DNA from 2 places in the Allobosea sp. NPDC055332 genome. Region 1 is predicted to be linked to the other one. Evidence: predicted binding sites of a transcription regulator. Region 1 holds the regulator's gene; the other holds the start of a gene.
What was found. Region 1 encodes LexA, which represses DNA repair genes until DNA is damaged. Its sites were predicted from a motif close to TGTTCNNNNTGTGTTCNG; they were not measured.

Region 1 (7,183 bases):
GGTCGCACCAGACCAACAAAGCCGCCCTTTCCGCGACAGCCTGATCGATCGAGTTCCCATGGACGACTTCAAACCCTTCATCGCCAAGGTCGCGACCGGCGCCTCGCTGTCGCGCGAGGAAGCCCGCGACGCCTTCGAGGCCATGCTCTCCGGCGAGGTCACCAATGCGCAGGCTGCCGCCTTCCTGATGGCGCTGCGCGTGCGCGGCGAGACCACCGAGGAGATCGCCGGCGCGGTCACCGCCATGCGCGCGCGCATGCTTACCGTCGAAGCCCCGGCCGATGCCATCGACATCGTCGGCACCGGTGGCGATGCCTCAGGCTCCTACAATGTCTCGACGCTGGCCTCGATCATCGTCGCGGCCTGCGGCGTGCCCGTCGCCAAGCACGGCAACCGCGCCGCCTCCTCGCGCTCCGGCGCCGCCGACGTGCTGACCGCGCTTGGCGTCAAGGTCGGGCTGGAGCCGGCCGGCACCGAGCGTTGCATCGCCGAGGCCGGCGTCGGCTTCATGTTCGCGCCGACCCATCATGCCTCGATGCGCCATGTCGGACCGGTACGCACCGAGCTCGGCACCCGCACCATCTTCAACCTGGTCGGACCGCTTTCGAACCCGGCTGGCGTCAAGAAGCAGCTGATCGGCGCCTTCTCCGAGACCTGGCTGGAGCCGATGGTCAAGGTGCTGCAATCGCTCGGCTCGAAGACGGTCTGGGCCGTGCACGGCTCCGACGGCCTCGACGAGATCACCACCACCGGCCCGACCCGCGTCGTCGCGCTGAAGGACGGCAAGATCGAGACCTTCAATATCGCGCCAGAGGACGTCGGCATCGCCCGCGCCAGGCCCGAGGATTTGCGCGGCGGCGAGCCGGCGCAAAACGCGCAGGCACTGCAGGATGTGCTCGGCGGGGCGAAGAGCGCCTTCCGCGACATCGCCGCCTTCAACGCCGCCGCCGCGCTCGTCGTCGCCGGCAAGGCCGCCGCGCTCAATGACGGACTGGCGCAAGCCTATGCGGTGCTGGACAATGGCAAGGCCAAGGCGGCGCTCGCGACCCTGGTCGCCAGCTCCAATGCGTGAGGCTGCCCATGTCCGATATCCTCAGGCGGATCGAAGCCTATAAGCGCGAGGAGATCGCGGCTGCCCGCGCCGCGGTGCCGCAGGCCGAGATTGAGAAGCGCGCCACGGCGATGCCGGCGCCGCGCGACTTCATCGGCGCGCTCGAAGCCAAGCACCGCGCCGGCGGCCCGGCCCTGATCGCCGAGATCAAGAAGGCCTCGCCGTCCAAGGGCCTGATCCGCGCCGATTTCGACCCGCCGGCGCTGGCCAAGGCCTATGCCGAAGGCGGCGCCGCTTGCCTCTCGGTGCTGACCGACACGCCCTCCTTCCAGGGGCAGCCGGAGTATCTTGCGCAGGCCCGCACTGCCTCCGGCCTGCCGGGCCTGCGCAAGGACTTCATGTTCGAGCCCTACCAGGTCTTCGAAGCCAGGAGCTGGGGCGCCGATTGCATCCTGATCATCATGGCCTCGCTCGACGATGCCGCGGCGCACGAACTCATCGCTACCGCCAAGGCGCTCGGCATGGCCGCGCTCGCCGAGGTCCATGACGAGGCCGAGCTGGAGCGCGCGCTGCCCCTCGACACCAGGCTGGTCGGCATCAACAACCGCGACCTGCGCTCTTTCGAGCTCAACCTCGCTGTCACCGAACGGCTGGCGCCACGCGTGCCGAAGGACCGCCTGCTCGTCGGCGAGAGCGGCATCTTCACTCATGCCGACATCGCCCGCCTGCAGGCTTGCGGCGTCAATACCTTCCTCGTCGGCGAGAGCCTGATGCGCCAGGCGGACGTGGCGGCCGCGACGCGCGAGCTTCTGACGGGCAAGACGGCCGAGGCCGCCGCGTGAGCCGCCTCACCCATCTCGACCAGAAGGGCGAGGCCCATATGGTCGATGTCGGCGGCAAGGCCGAGACCATCCGGATAGCCGTCGCCGAAGGCCATGTGGTGATGCAAGCCGAGACGCTGACGATCGTCCGCGACGGCGAGGCGAAGAAAGGCGACGTGCTCGGCACCGCCCGCCTCGCCGGCATCATGGCCGCCAAGCGCGCCCATGAGCTGATCCCGCTCTGCCACCCGTTGTTGCTCTCGAAGATCGCCGTGGACCTTACGATCGACGAGACACTGCCGGGCGTGCGCGTGCGCGCCGAGGTCAAGCTCACCGGCAAGACCGGCGTCGAGATGGAGGCGCTGACCGCCGTCAGCGTCGCCTGCCTCACCGTCTACGACATGGTGAAGGCGGTTGATCGCGCCATGCATATCGAAGGCATCCGTCTCGTGCATAAATCCGGCGGCAAGTCCGGAACCTACGAGCTCGCAGGGCCATCGGCATGAGCCTCACCCCCGTTCCCGTCGCGCTGAAAGCACTGCTCGACAGCGTGCCCGGCCCGACACAAGCCGAGACGCTGCCGCTGGCGCAGTGCGCCGGCCGCGTGCTGGTTGAAGACGTCGCCGCGCTCAGGACCCAGCCGCCTTTCGCCAATTCGGCCATGGACGGCTACGCCGTACGCGTCGAGGATTTGGCGCGCGGCGCCCAGCTCCGCGTTGTCGGCGAGTCCGCCGCTGGTCGCCGCTTTTCCGGCAAAGTTTCGCTTGGCGAGGCAGTACGGATTTTTACCGGAGCACCATTGCCTGAAGGCGCGGATACGATCCTGATCCAGGAGCATGCCGAAGGCGTCGGCAGCCCGGTGATCCGCGTCACCAAACCTGCCGATCAGGGCCAGTTCGTCCGCCTGGCGGGACTCGACTTCAGAACCGGTGAGATCTTGCTGAAAGCCGGCCGCCGGCTCGACAGCGCAGCGCTTGGTCTCGCCGCTGCCGCAGGGCATCCGACGCTTTCGGTCCGCCGCAAGCCGCGGGTCGCGATCCTCGCCACTGGCGACGAGCTCGTCCTGCCGGGCGAACCCGTCGGGCCCGACCAGATCGTCGCCTCGAACAGCTTCGCCCTTGCCGCTCTGGTCGAGCAGGCCGGCGGCACGGCGCTCGACCTCGGCATCGCCCGCGACGATCATCCCGATCTCGCCGCCAAGATCGAGGCAGCACGCGAAGCCGGTGCCGACGTCCTGATCACCCTCGGCGGCGCCTCGGTCGGCGAGCACGACCTCGTCCAGGCGGCGCTGAAGGCGCAGGGCATGGAACTTGGGTTCTGGAAGATCGCGATGCGCCCCGGCAAACCGATGATGATGGGGCGGCTCGGGCCCATGGTCGCGCTCGGCCTGCCCGGCAACCCGGTCTCCTCGATCGTCTGCGGGCACCTCTTCGCGATGCCGCTGGTCGAGGCCCTGCTCGGCATCGACGATCCCGAGCGCGATCGTAGCGAGCCGGCCATCCTCGCCAGCGACCTGCCGGCCAATGACGAACGCCAGGACTATCTGCGCGCCACTATTGAGCTGGTTGACGGCGAGCGGCGCGTTCGGCCCTTCGCCAAGCAAGATTCCTCGATGCTGGCGAACCTGTCACGGGCCGAGGCGCTGGTGATCCGCCCGGCTTTCGCCGAGCCAGCCAAGGCGGGCGATCCCTGCCGCATCATCCGGCTGCGCTGATCCGTTCACCTTGCGGCAGGATGCGCCTTGCGGAACACAAGGCGAACGAGTATGGTGTTCGTGCTTTGTTTCGATTCTAGCCCGAGAGGCGGACGGCGCGATCATGCTGACACGCAAACAGTTCGAACTGCTTCGCTTCATCCATGAACGCCTGCGCGAATCCGGCGTACCGCCCTCGTTCGACGAAATGAAGGACGCGCTCGACCTGCGCTCCAAATCCGGCATCCACCGCTTGATCATGGCGCTGGAGGAACGCGGCTTCATTCGCCGGCTTCCGAACCGGGCGCGCGCCCTCGAAGTCATCAAGATGCCTGACGGGATCGGCGGACCGCAGGCGCAGCGTGGCCGCTTCAGCCCCTCGGTCGTTCAGGGCGGGCTCGGCCAGACCCCGCCTGCCCCGGCACCGGCCGCCAACCTGACGAAGCCGCGGCCGCCAGCCGCCGAGGAGAGCGGGCGTTCCACCGTCTCGATCCCGGTCATGGGCCGTATCGCCGCCGGTACGCCGATCTCGGCGATCCAGGATCGCAGCCACAGCGTCTCGATGCCGGCCGACATGCTCGGTGGCGGCGAGCATTACGCCCTCGAGGTCCGCGGCGACTCGATGATCGAGGCCGGCATCCTCGACGGCGACACCGTCGTCATCCGCAAGCAGGACACCGCCAATACCGGCGACATCATCGTCGCCTTGATCGACGACGAGGAGGCGACGCTGAAGCGCTTGCGCAAGCGCGGCTCCTCGATCGCGCTCGAGGCCGCCAACCCGGCCTATGAGACACGCGTGCTCGGGCCCGACCGGGTCAAGATCCAGGGCCGGCTCGTCAATCTGATGCGGCGCTACTGAAGCATGTCCGGATCCTGCGCCGGCTCCGTAGTTGCCGGCGTTGGAGCAGGAGCAGGAGCAGGAGCAGCCTCGGGCGCCGGCCTCGGTTCCGGTCGCGCCCTGGTCCAGGGACGAAGATGCGTGACCTCGTCGGCCGTATAGGCGCGCCAGCCCTCACGGGCCGCGTGATAGGCGGTCGCGCCGTCACGGATGAGCGCGCTGCGATCGATCAGGCGGGCGGCGCAAGGTGCCGTCCAATAGAGCGAGGTCACCACAAGATCGGCGCGCTGGCAGTCCTCGACCAGGGCGATGCGATCGCGCGTATAGGCGACGCTGCGACCATCCGGCAGGCGGATGACGCAGCCGCGCGCGTCGCAGGCGGCGCCGTTGCGGAGCGCCGCATCATCGGGCGAGCGTGAATCGCCGTCGGCATGCAGCCATTGCGTCAGCACGAAACGGCTCGGCTTGCCGGCCAGCACCATCTTCCCATCCGGCCCGCGGACCAATACGCCCGAGCCGTCGCGCTCGATCATGATGTCCGGTCGCGACGGAGCCGAGGCCAGTGCGAGCCCACCGACCAGAGGCACCGCAGCAAGGAAACGTAGCGCCGTCGTCCACAAGGTCAGCCAGAGCAGCGACAGCGAGAACAGGATCAGGGCGAGCGAGCCGAACGCCGGCAGCACGACGGTCGAGCGGTCGATGCCAGCCACCCAATGAGCAAGCTGGAGCACGAGGCCGGAGGCCCAGCCCATCAGCGCCCAGGCCGGCCAGTCCAGCCCGAACGGATAGGCGAGCACGCCGAAGACAGCGGCCGGCATCACGATCAGCGAGACGAAAGGCAGCGCCAATGCATTGCCGAGCAGGCCGAACGGATTGAAAGTCTGGAAATGATAGACGCCATAGGGCGCCGTCGCCGCGGTCGCGACCATGGTCGTGGACAGGATGCCGACGGCCGAAAGCCAGAGCGGCCGCAGCGGCCAGGGCCAGGAGGTTGCGGCCGCATCGGGCGGACGCTCCTGCCAGCGCTCGGCGAAGGCGATCAGCGCCGTCACCGCCCCGAACGACATCTGGAAGCTCGGGCCGAGCAGCGCTTCCGGCTCGCGCAGCAGCACGATGATCGCGGACAGGGCAAGATTGCGCATGCTGAGCGCCGGCCGGTCGACCAGGATCGCGCCCAGCATCACCAGCGTCATGATCAGCGAGCGCACGGTCGCGACCTCGGCGCCGGAGAAGACGCAATAACCGGTGGCGCCGAGCATGGCCGCCAGCGCCGCGAGCTTCTTCACCGGCCAGTGAAGCGCCGCCGTCTGCGACAGGGCCAGCAGCGCCCGCACCAGCCAGAAGATCGTGCCGGCAGCGAGCACCATGTGCAGGCCTGAGATCGAGACGATATGGTAGATGCCGGCGGCGCGCAGGTCGTTGTTGGTCTCTTCGCTGATCAGCCCGCGCTTGCCGGTGACGAGCGCCGCCGCCATCGCTCCCGCCTGCCCGCCGCCGCTGCTCGCGATACGCTCGGTCAATGCATTGCGGGCCTGGTCGATCGCGACCGCCAATGCGAGCCGGCGCGGCATCGGAACCGGCGCCGGTACGAGCGTGATCTTGCCTGCGATGTTGCCGACGGCACCGATGCCCTGGAAGAAGGCGTCGCGAGCAAAATCATAGCCGCCGGGGCGCGCCGGGCCGGGCGGCGGCAAAAGGCGCGCCGTCGCGCTGATATGGTCGCCGGGCTTCAAGGTCGTCACCGGCGTGGTGACGCGCACCCGCCGCGGCCGCTGCGCAGCCTCCACCCCAGGCAAGTCCGTGACCTGGATGACGATCCGCACACCCTTCTCGCGCTGCTCCAGCGTCTCGACGAAGCCGGTGAGCTTGCCGACATGGTTGCGAGCAAGCGCAGGCGCCGCCATGCCTGCCGTTCTGAAGGTCGCAGCCGCGAAACCGGCAAAGGCTGCGGCGGCCGCGATGCAGACAGCCATGACGGCACGACGCTGGCGTGTCAGCAGCGCGGCGAGCCCGCACAACACCATCCCGGCAAGGGGTGCGGCCAGTCCCGGCTCGCGATCGGCCAGGAAATAGAGCAGCACGCCGGCGCCCATGCAGACCGGCAGCCAGTTGAACAGGCGGCGGCGCTCGGCCTCGGTTTCGAGGGCCCGGCGGACGCGGCCGCCCCAATCATGCAGCACAAGGGATGCGGGCCACGGGAAACCGGCGAAGCGCCGCAAGCGCGCCGGCAAGGCCAGCTCGCCGGCTCGCACCCTGCTACGGCGCTCTTCTGGCCCGTAGGAGAGCATTCGTCCCCCCGTCGCGGCCGCGCGGCGATCACGCCCCCTCCCCGTCGGGGGCACTTAACGGCAGCCGGCAAGGCATGTTACAGCGGCGGCGCCGGATGTCAGCCCCGGCCGAGGCCCGTATCGAAGTCGCCCTCGTCTTTTGCTTACCTGTTCCGCCGGAGCCTCCCTTCATGAGTGACACGGTCGTCACGCGCTTCGCGCCGTCGCCAACCGGATTCCTGCACATCGGCGGTGCCCGCACCGCACTGTTCAACTGGCTCTATGCCCGCCGCCACGGCGGCAAGATGCTGCTGCGCATCGAGGACACCGACCGCGAACGCTCGACCGAGGGCGCCATCGCCGCGATCCTCGACGGCCTGGCCTGGCTCGGCCTCGATTGGGACGGGCAGACCGTCTACCAGTTCCAGCGCGCCGCCCGCCATCGCGAGATCGCCGAGCAGATGCTGGCCGCCGGCAAGGCGTATTACTGCTATGCGACGCCGCAGGAGC
Region 2 (7,183 bases), on a different contig from region 1:
AGAGTTCAGCCGCGATAAGCAATTCGCCGATTGACGCCGGGAGACGACTGCTTTGGCGACAGGCAGGCGCTGGGTTGGGGGAGCGCCAAGCCGAGGCCAACACGCAGGAGCCAAAGAAAAAGCCCCGACAGCGAAAGCTGAAGAGGCCAGGTCGTCTCGACGGTGCAGGGAGACGGCAGCTGAACGCGCGGCACTGTCAACGGTTCCGTGCTTGCCCCTCGTGCATCGTCGGCGAGCTCCGCGGCGCCCGATCTCATTGGCTGACACTGCTGGGCCACCGAAGCAGCGCCGGAACGCGTAGGCGGCACGCTCGTCTGCGACCCTGATCCGAAGTTGCTCACTATCGCCGAGGGCGGAAACGATCTCCGTATCCATCGCCGTTTTGAGAGCTAAGCCCCGATCTCGTACAAGCGGATGTGTAGTCGACAGCGATCAATATCGATCAACACATGAAAGGGGCGAGCTTCCGTCATTTCATCGTCCTTGCGGGGATAGATCAGCAATCAATCCCCGGTGTCTCCAGCGGCCTCATACTCAACGACAGCATCGTGAGGATCAAAGTCATCCTCTCGGCTGCTGCAACTGCCAACCTGGAGAAACCTAATGGCTTTGCCCTCAGTCGTATTGAAGACGCTTGTCCTCTCGGCATTGCTCGGCTTGGGGTCCGTGCCCGCCGGTGCCGCTCCATCGCAGCTCCGGCTCAAAGACTACGGCGCGGCTCTCGATTGCGTGACCGACGACACCGCTGCACTGAACGCAGCAATCGCTGATGCGACGTCTCTCGTGCAGGGCACCAACCGCATCGGCTGGAGCGGCTGCCTCCGGGTGACATCGACCATCAACCTCGGTCGCGTGACGCTGGAAGGCGACGAGGTGCTGAGCGCTACGATCAGGAAGGACTTCCCCGGCGGCGTTCTGATCCGCCTCAACGGCTGCGGCGGCAGCGCGCTCCGGAACTTTTCTGTCCCGAGCTATCCAGGCGCCACGCCGAACTCCTACATCATCTACTCAGCATCGACCCAGACGCCGTCCTGCTCGGTCGACAGGGTGGTGATCGAGAACCTCTACCTGTCGAGTGGCGTGCTGGCCAACGCTCCGTTCCGCAATATTGAACTGAACGGCTCCGGCCGCGTGACGCCGTCCGGCATTCGCGAGCCGGTGATCCGCAATGTCACGGCCTTCGGAGCCACTGGCGGCAACATCTACTTCAACGGTCTGCAGAGTGCCGACATCTCCGGGCTGCACACCTACTCGTTCGGGCCCGGCACCAACACCGACGCCGACGTCTACATGGTCTCAACCGCATTCGCCGCGGCGGACAACAGCATGCACTCGCTCGATATCGAGGGCACTTTGCACCTGTCCAACCAGACGACGTTCTACTCGCAGGGCATGATCAACGCCATCAGCTGGGGTAGCTTCGGCCTTACCGGCAACGGAAATATGAGGATCGTCACCAACGGCTACGCGCCGACGGAATTCGGGACCCGACCTGTCGGTGTCGGCATCTGGTAGCAAGTCAGAGGCTAGGGCGCAGCCGCCTGCCCCTTCGCCAGAGACAACCTGCCTCTCGGCTCGCTCCGAGAGGCCTTTCTATTGGGAGTGGGGCGCCGAACCGCCAGTCTCAGAAATCCTCCAGCCCGCGCTTGCCATACCCGCCAGCATCACGCTTGGCATCGTCGAGCGCTCCGTTGAGCTGCATGTCAGCTAGGTTCAAGGCATCAGCGAGCGACTGCAGCGCAACATAGACGGTCGTGCCAAGCGGAATCTCGCCACACCATTTCCTGACTTCCCACTGAAAGGTGCGGAGCGTTGCCTTCATCTCCGCTGCCTTGCCAGGATGCAGGCTGCGTTGCGAGCGTTTGACCATCACAGATCCTCGCTTTTGACCGGCCGGGCGCCCTCCGAGAACAGCCCGCGCAGATCGCCGTGCGAGCTTGCCCGATCGCCGTCGCGCCCGAGCTCTGCGAGATCCAGCAGCAACGCCCGGATCGCAGCGCGTTCACTGCCGTGCTCGGCAATGACGCCGTCGATCTCGGTCTCCAATTCCGTCATACGCGACGTGTCCGGCAGTGGCACGGCTGACATGGGCTTTGCTCTCCAGTATGAGAACATAATGAGAACTTTTGAGCCGAGAGAGTCAAGCCGACCGGACGTTGCACAGGCAGGCTTCGGACAACCCGATAGCCGTCTTTCGACATTGCAGGCGCCTTCAGCCCGTGCTGCCCTTCAACTTCAGCAGACCGAATCGACATGAGCGCGCACGTCTATCTCGATAGCCTGAACCCGGCTCAGCGACGGGCGGTCTCGCATGGCGATGGACCACTCCCTGCTCCCCCTGTGCTGATCATTGCCGGCGCCGGCTCGGGCAAGACCAATACCCTGGCGCATCGCGTCGCCCATCTGCTCGTTAGCGGTGCCGACCCGCGCCGCATCCTTCTGATGACGTTCTCGCGCCGGGCTGCCTCCGAGATGATCCGCCGCGTCGAGCGCATCGCTCGTAAGGTGATGGGCGAGGGCGCCGGCGTAGCGGTCGATGCGCTGAATTGGGCCGGCACCTTCCATGGCGTCGGCGCACGCCTTCTGCGTGATCTCGCCGAGCAGATCGGGCTCGATCCCGCCTTCACCATCCATGACCGCGAGGACGCCGCCGACCTGATGAACCTGGTCCGGCACGAGCTCGGCTTTTCGAAGACCGAGACGCGCTTTCCAACCAAGGGAACCTGCCTCTCGATCTATTCGCGCTGCGTCAACGCCGAGCAGCCGATCGAGGACGTACTGCGGCTGTCCTATCCGTGGTGCATCGCTTGGATGGAGGAGCTGAGGCAGCTCTTCGAGGCCTATGTGGAGGCCAAGCAGCAGCAGAACGTGCTCGATTACGACGACCTGCTGCTCTACTGGGCGCAGGCGATGACCGATGGCGACCTCGCGGCCGATGTTGGGGGGCGCTTCGATCACGTCATGGTCGACGAGTACCAGGATACCAACCGGCTGCAGTCGTCGATCCTGCTGGCGCTGAAGCCGGACGGCCGCGGCCTGACTGTGGTCGGCGACGATGCGCAGTCGATCTATTCTTTTCGCGCCGCGACCGTCCGCAATATCCTCGACTTCCCGCTGGCATTCTCGCCGGCGGCCGAGGTGATCACGCTCGACCAGAACTATCGCTCGACGCAGGCCATCCTCGCCGCCGCCAATGCGGTGATTGACCTCGCCGCTGAGCGCTTCACCAAGAACCTCTGGACCGATCGCGCCGCCGGCGCCGCGCCGGAATTGGTCAATGTCCGAGACGAGGCCGATCAGGCACGCTTCATTGCCGAAAAGGTGCTGGAGAACCGCGAGGCCGGCGCGACGCTCAAGCAGCAGGCGGTGCTCTTCCGCGCCTCACACCATAGCGGCCCGCTCGAGATCGAGCTGACGCGCCGGAACATCCCGTTCGTCAAGTTCGGTGGGTTGAAGTTCCTCGACGCTGCCCACGTCAAAGACCTGCTCGCCCTGCTGCGCTTCGTCGAGAACCCGCGCGACCGGGTCTCAGCCTTCCGCGTGATGCAGCTCCTGCCGGGCGTAGGGCCGACCTCGGCCCAGCGCGTCATCGAACATCTGGCGCAGGCGCCGGAGGGTGCAGAGGCGTTGCGCGACGCCCCGCCGCCGGCGCGCGCGGGAGAGGACTGGTCAACATTCATCGAAGCGATCGAGGAGTTGCGCTCGGGCAGATCAGGCTGGCCAGCCGAGATCGAGCGAGCCCGGCTCTGGTACGAGCCGCATCTCGAGCGCATCCACGAGGACGCGACGACGCGCCAAGCTGATCTACTGCAGCTCGAACAGATCGCTGGCGGCTATCCTTCGCGTGAGCGCTTTTTGACCGAGTTGACGCTCGATCCACCGGACGCGACCAGCGACCAAGCCGGGGTGCCGCATCTCGACGAGGACTATCTGATCCTCTCGACCATCCATTCGGCCAAGGGGCAGGAGTGGAAGTCGGTCTTCGTCATGAACGTGGTCGACGGCTGCATTCCGATCGATCTGGGCGCAGGCGCCAGGGATGAGATCGAGGAGGAGCGCCGGCTGCTCTATGTCGCGATGACGCGCGCCAAGGACGATCTGCACTTGATAGTGCCGCAGCGCTTCTTCACCCACGGCCAGTCATCGACCGGCGACCGCCACGTCTATGCGGCGCGCACGCGCTTCATTCCGAACACTCTGCTGAAGCACTTCGAGCGGCGCGCCTGGCCGCTCGCTGCGCCCGCCGACACGCGCACAGCCTCCACTGGCCCCAAGATCGATGTGCGCGCCAAGATGCGAGGCATGTGGCGCTGACTAGATGCCCGCTGTGGAGAATGCCGCGCGCCTCTCGACGGCAGCTATCCGGCATGCAACCAACGTTGCGGGGACTGTTGGGGCTACAACCATATGAAGAAGCTGATGGCATGCGCCGTCGCGCTCGGGCTGGGCGCGTGCGGCACGGTTACGCGCGGCATGAACAACGACGTGACGTTCAATTCCGAGCCGCCTGGTGCAGAGATGCGGACCTCGACCGGCCTGACCTGCCCGGCAACGCCATGCACCCTGCCGATTTCGCGGCGCCAGGAGTTCGTCGCGACGTTCTCGCTCGAAGGTCACAGGGATCAGCAGGTCAACGTTACGACGGACATTAGCGGAGGTGGTGCGGCCGGCTTCGCTGGCAATGTCCTGATCGGGGGCGTCGTCGGCATGGGCGTCGATGTGGCAACAGGCGCTGCGCTCGATCACAAGCCGAATCCTGTCTTCGCCAAGATGGAACCGATTGTGGCGCCGCGTGCGGCCACTGCCCAACGTGGTCGAAAGACCCGTCACCGCACAACCTGACCGCTTCTAGGCGCAACTTTGGGGGATAGAGAATGGCACGTCTTGAAGCTTCAGCAGTTGCATTTTCTCTTCTCCTGCTCACGGAGGCTGCAGTCGCACAGCAGGTCTACAGCCGCGAGCCCAGCAAAGGGCAAATCCGCTCTGGCCAGACCGTTCTCGTCGACGACGGCAGATGTCCACGAGGGCAAATTCTTGAGGTAAGCGGCGGCACAAATCCGGGCCTGCGCGGGCAGCACGGACGATCGACAGAGCGGACGCGGCGTTGCGTTCCACGCCCATAGGGAAGCGCTTCTATCGAGGGCGCGAGCTACCAAGGCAAACTGGCTTCGCGGTGCCAAGGCTACGCTCGATCACCATGTCTGGAAGGGGTCGGAAGCGGAAGTCGATGGTGCAGCACTGTTGCCTCGATCTCAAAGCTGGTCGTAGATCGCCTTCCTCGCTTTGCGAAGGGGCAACGGCAAAGACAACATGTCGATCCTGCCAGCAGTCACGATCTCCTTGGCTGGGAGATGAACCTGCGGTCGCTCCAACCCAGGGCAAGGCTTCGCAACGACGAGGGACGAAACGCCTCGTGCTTGCACGTCTTTAACATCGACCGGTCGTGTGGGGGAGGCATCACGCATGAGGCCGTTCGTATCCACGGTCAGAAGGACCGTGCTGCGCTGATCGGAAATTGTCTTGGGCCATCCGATCAAGCACGAGTCGCCGATCGCAATTCTCTTCGCGGACATTGAAGAGGCAATCACGATTGGCCCACCTTCCCCATAGCCGCTGAGAAGAACACGATCCTTATCGATCCAATCGCTGCGCGCAATGTAAGCGGATACGAACTCCAAATGTTCTCGCATTATGCTTGAGACCATATCGCGGTCACGATCCTTACATGCTTGGAAAAACGATTTCCGGTTCAGTAGCGGCGGGTTCTCAAGAATACTGAGCATGGCGACATTTTCGAGCAAGTCCGCTCCCGATACTCCAAACCCACAACCCGGTAAGCTAACAATGACGGGGAGCCTTCCCGCCTCGGCTACGCGCTTTAGGAAAGAGGGCCGAAAAGACGACCCCATATAGCTGCCACCGCTAGGTAGCTGCTTGATCGCATGAATATCGAGCCGGGGTTGCGGCAACTTTGAATATTGCAGATCCAGAGCTTCGTCGGCTGCAATGCGCGCCTGCTGCTCGGCATATCGCTTTTCGGCGCGGCTGCTTTGAACGTTCTTTATGACACCAACTAGGATGATCAGGCTCAAAAGCGCCAACGCCAGAATTTTGAGCTTCTTCACCGCGTCCGCTCCAAGTTACGTCGGAGCCAGTACAATCAGGGCGCTTAAGGAACCATTTGACTCTGGATTTGCGGACTCAGCTCGATGGGAGAGCTGCAGGTTCAGAGCGGGGCGCCTTGTGGGATCCTGGTCTCCAAGCAATGTCCGCAAGGGGTCGAAAGCGGACGTTAATCCGCCTGTGCTAGCGACTGCGCGATGGACATGCTGAGATCGATAGTGGGTTGGGCATGGAGGGTTCAGACCCGGCCAAGCCTCGTTGTTCTCGCGGGGCTCTGCGCCTTCTTCCTGCTGTATGAGGCCACCAACAGGCATACCGCCATCGTTGCAATTGGACTTCTGGTCTTCCTCACGGGTGGATTAGCGTTCATCTGGCGGGTTGGGCGAGCTCATAGAGACGACGACTGAGCGGGTTCGAGAGAACGTCTGAGATGGGGCAGAGGACGACGTTAACGGTCTGAACGAAAGATACCAGCGGGCCCATTTAAGGCCGTGTCTCCCGTGTGAGAACGACAATGCTGACCAAAGAGCAAGACGGCAAACTCACAATGCTAACAGTTGTTTTTAACCTGCCAATCCAGCTTGTTTTAGCATGGTATTTTATACGAGCTGACAGCCTGGTGAGCGCGTTGCATCCGTTGCTTGCGGCGGTTCTGCTGATAGTCCTGAGCGTCCCTTCTTTTCTTTACATTCGCGCCAAGCTGAGGCGCCGGCTCTACCCGAATGAAAAGGAGGGTTCATAACTCAAGCAGACGGTCGGTACTGGAGTCGTAAGGTGTCGGAAGTGGAGCAGCGGCTTAACCGCGCGAAAGATAGATCACAATGCCGAAGAAGAGCCCGAACCAGAGGAATTGCCCCAAAGCGATCGCTGCCAGGAATGAAACGACAGGCCGCCCGCCGCGATACCAGAACAGCTTGAAGGGATTCTGATTGTAGTTCCCATACTCAGCGACATCCAAGCGACCAAGCGACAGGACCTGTATTGTTGCGCGCCCCGTCCAATAGCCTAGCCATAGGGTCAATGACAACCAAACCAGCCGGGCGAAGAAGCCTAAGATCGA

Region 2: a site for LexA is predicted at 2,108-2,125, ahead of ACWIGM_RS05090 (ATP-dependent helicase). Genes of this name have one in related genera too.

What each region holds. Positions count from the first base shown of each region.
Region 1 is NZ_JBSHMO010000003.1:688,972-696,154, forward strand. Features, by position in the region: gene ACWIGM_RS19585 (anthranilate synthase component II) at 1-44, shown strand, start outside; gene trpD (anthranilate phosphoribosyltransferase) at 59-1,072, shown strand; gene trpC (indole-3-glycerol phosphate synthase TrpC) at 1,081-1,893, shown strand; gene moaC (cyclic pyranopterin monophosphate synthase MoaC) at 1,890-2,378, shown strand; gene ACWIGM_RS19605 (molybdopterin molybdotransferase MoeA) at 2,375-3,586, shown strand; gene lexA (transcriptional repressor LexA) at 3,690-4,427, shown strand; gene ACWIGM_RS19615 (ComEC/Rec2 family competence protein) at 4,421-6,694, opposite strand; gene gltX (glutamate--tRNA ligase) at 6,865-7,183, shown strand, end outside.
Region 2 is NZ_JBSHMO010000001.1:988,105-995,287, forward strand. Features, by position in the region: gene ACWIGM_RS05075 (hypothetical protein) at 604-1,515, shown strand; gene ACWIGM_RS05080 (hypothetical protein) at 1,625-1,870, opposite strand; gene ACWIGM_RS05085 (hypothetical protein) at 1,870-2,088, opposite strand; gene ACWIGM_RS05090 (ATP-dependent helicase) at 2,254-4,314, shown strand; gene ACWIGM_RS05095 (translation initiation factor 2) at 4,408-4,842, shown strand; gene ACWIGM_RS05100 (DUF6719 family protein) at 4,875-5,123, shown strand; gene ACWIGM_RS05105 (hypothetical protein) at 5,253-6,125, opposite strand; gene ACWIGM_RS05110 (hypothetical protein) at 6,638-6,865, shown strand; gene ACWIGM_RS05115 (hypothetical protein) at 6,920-7,183, opposite strand, start outside.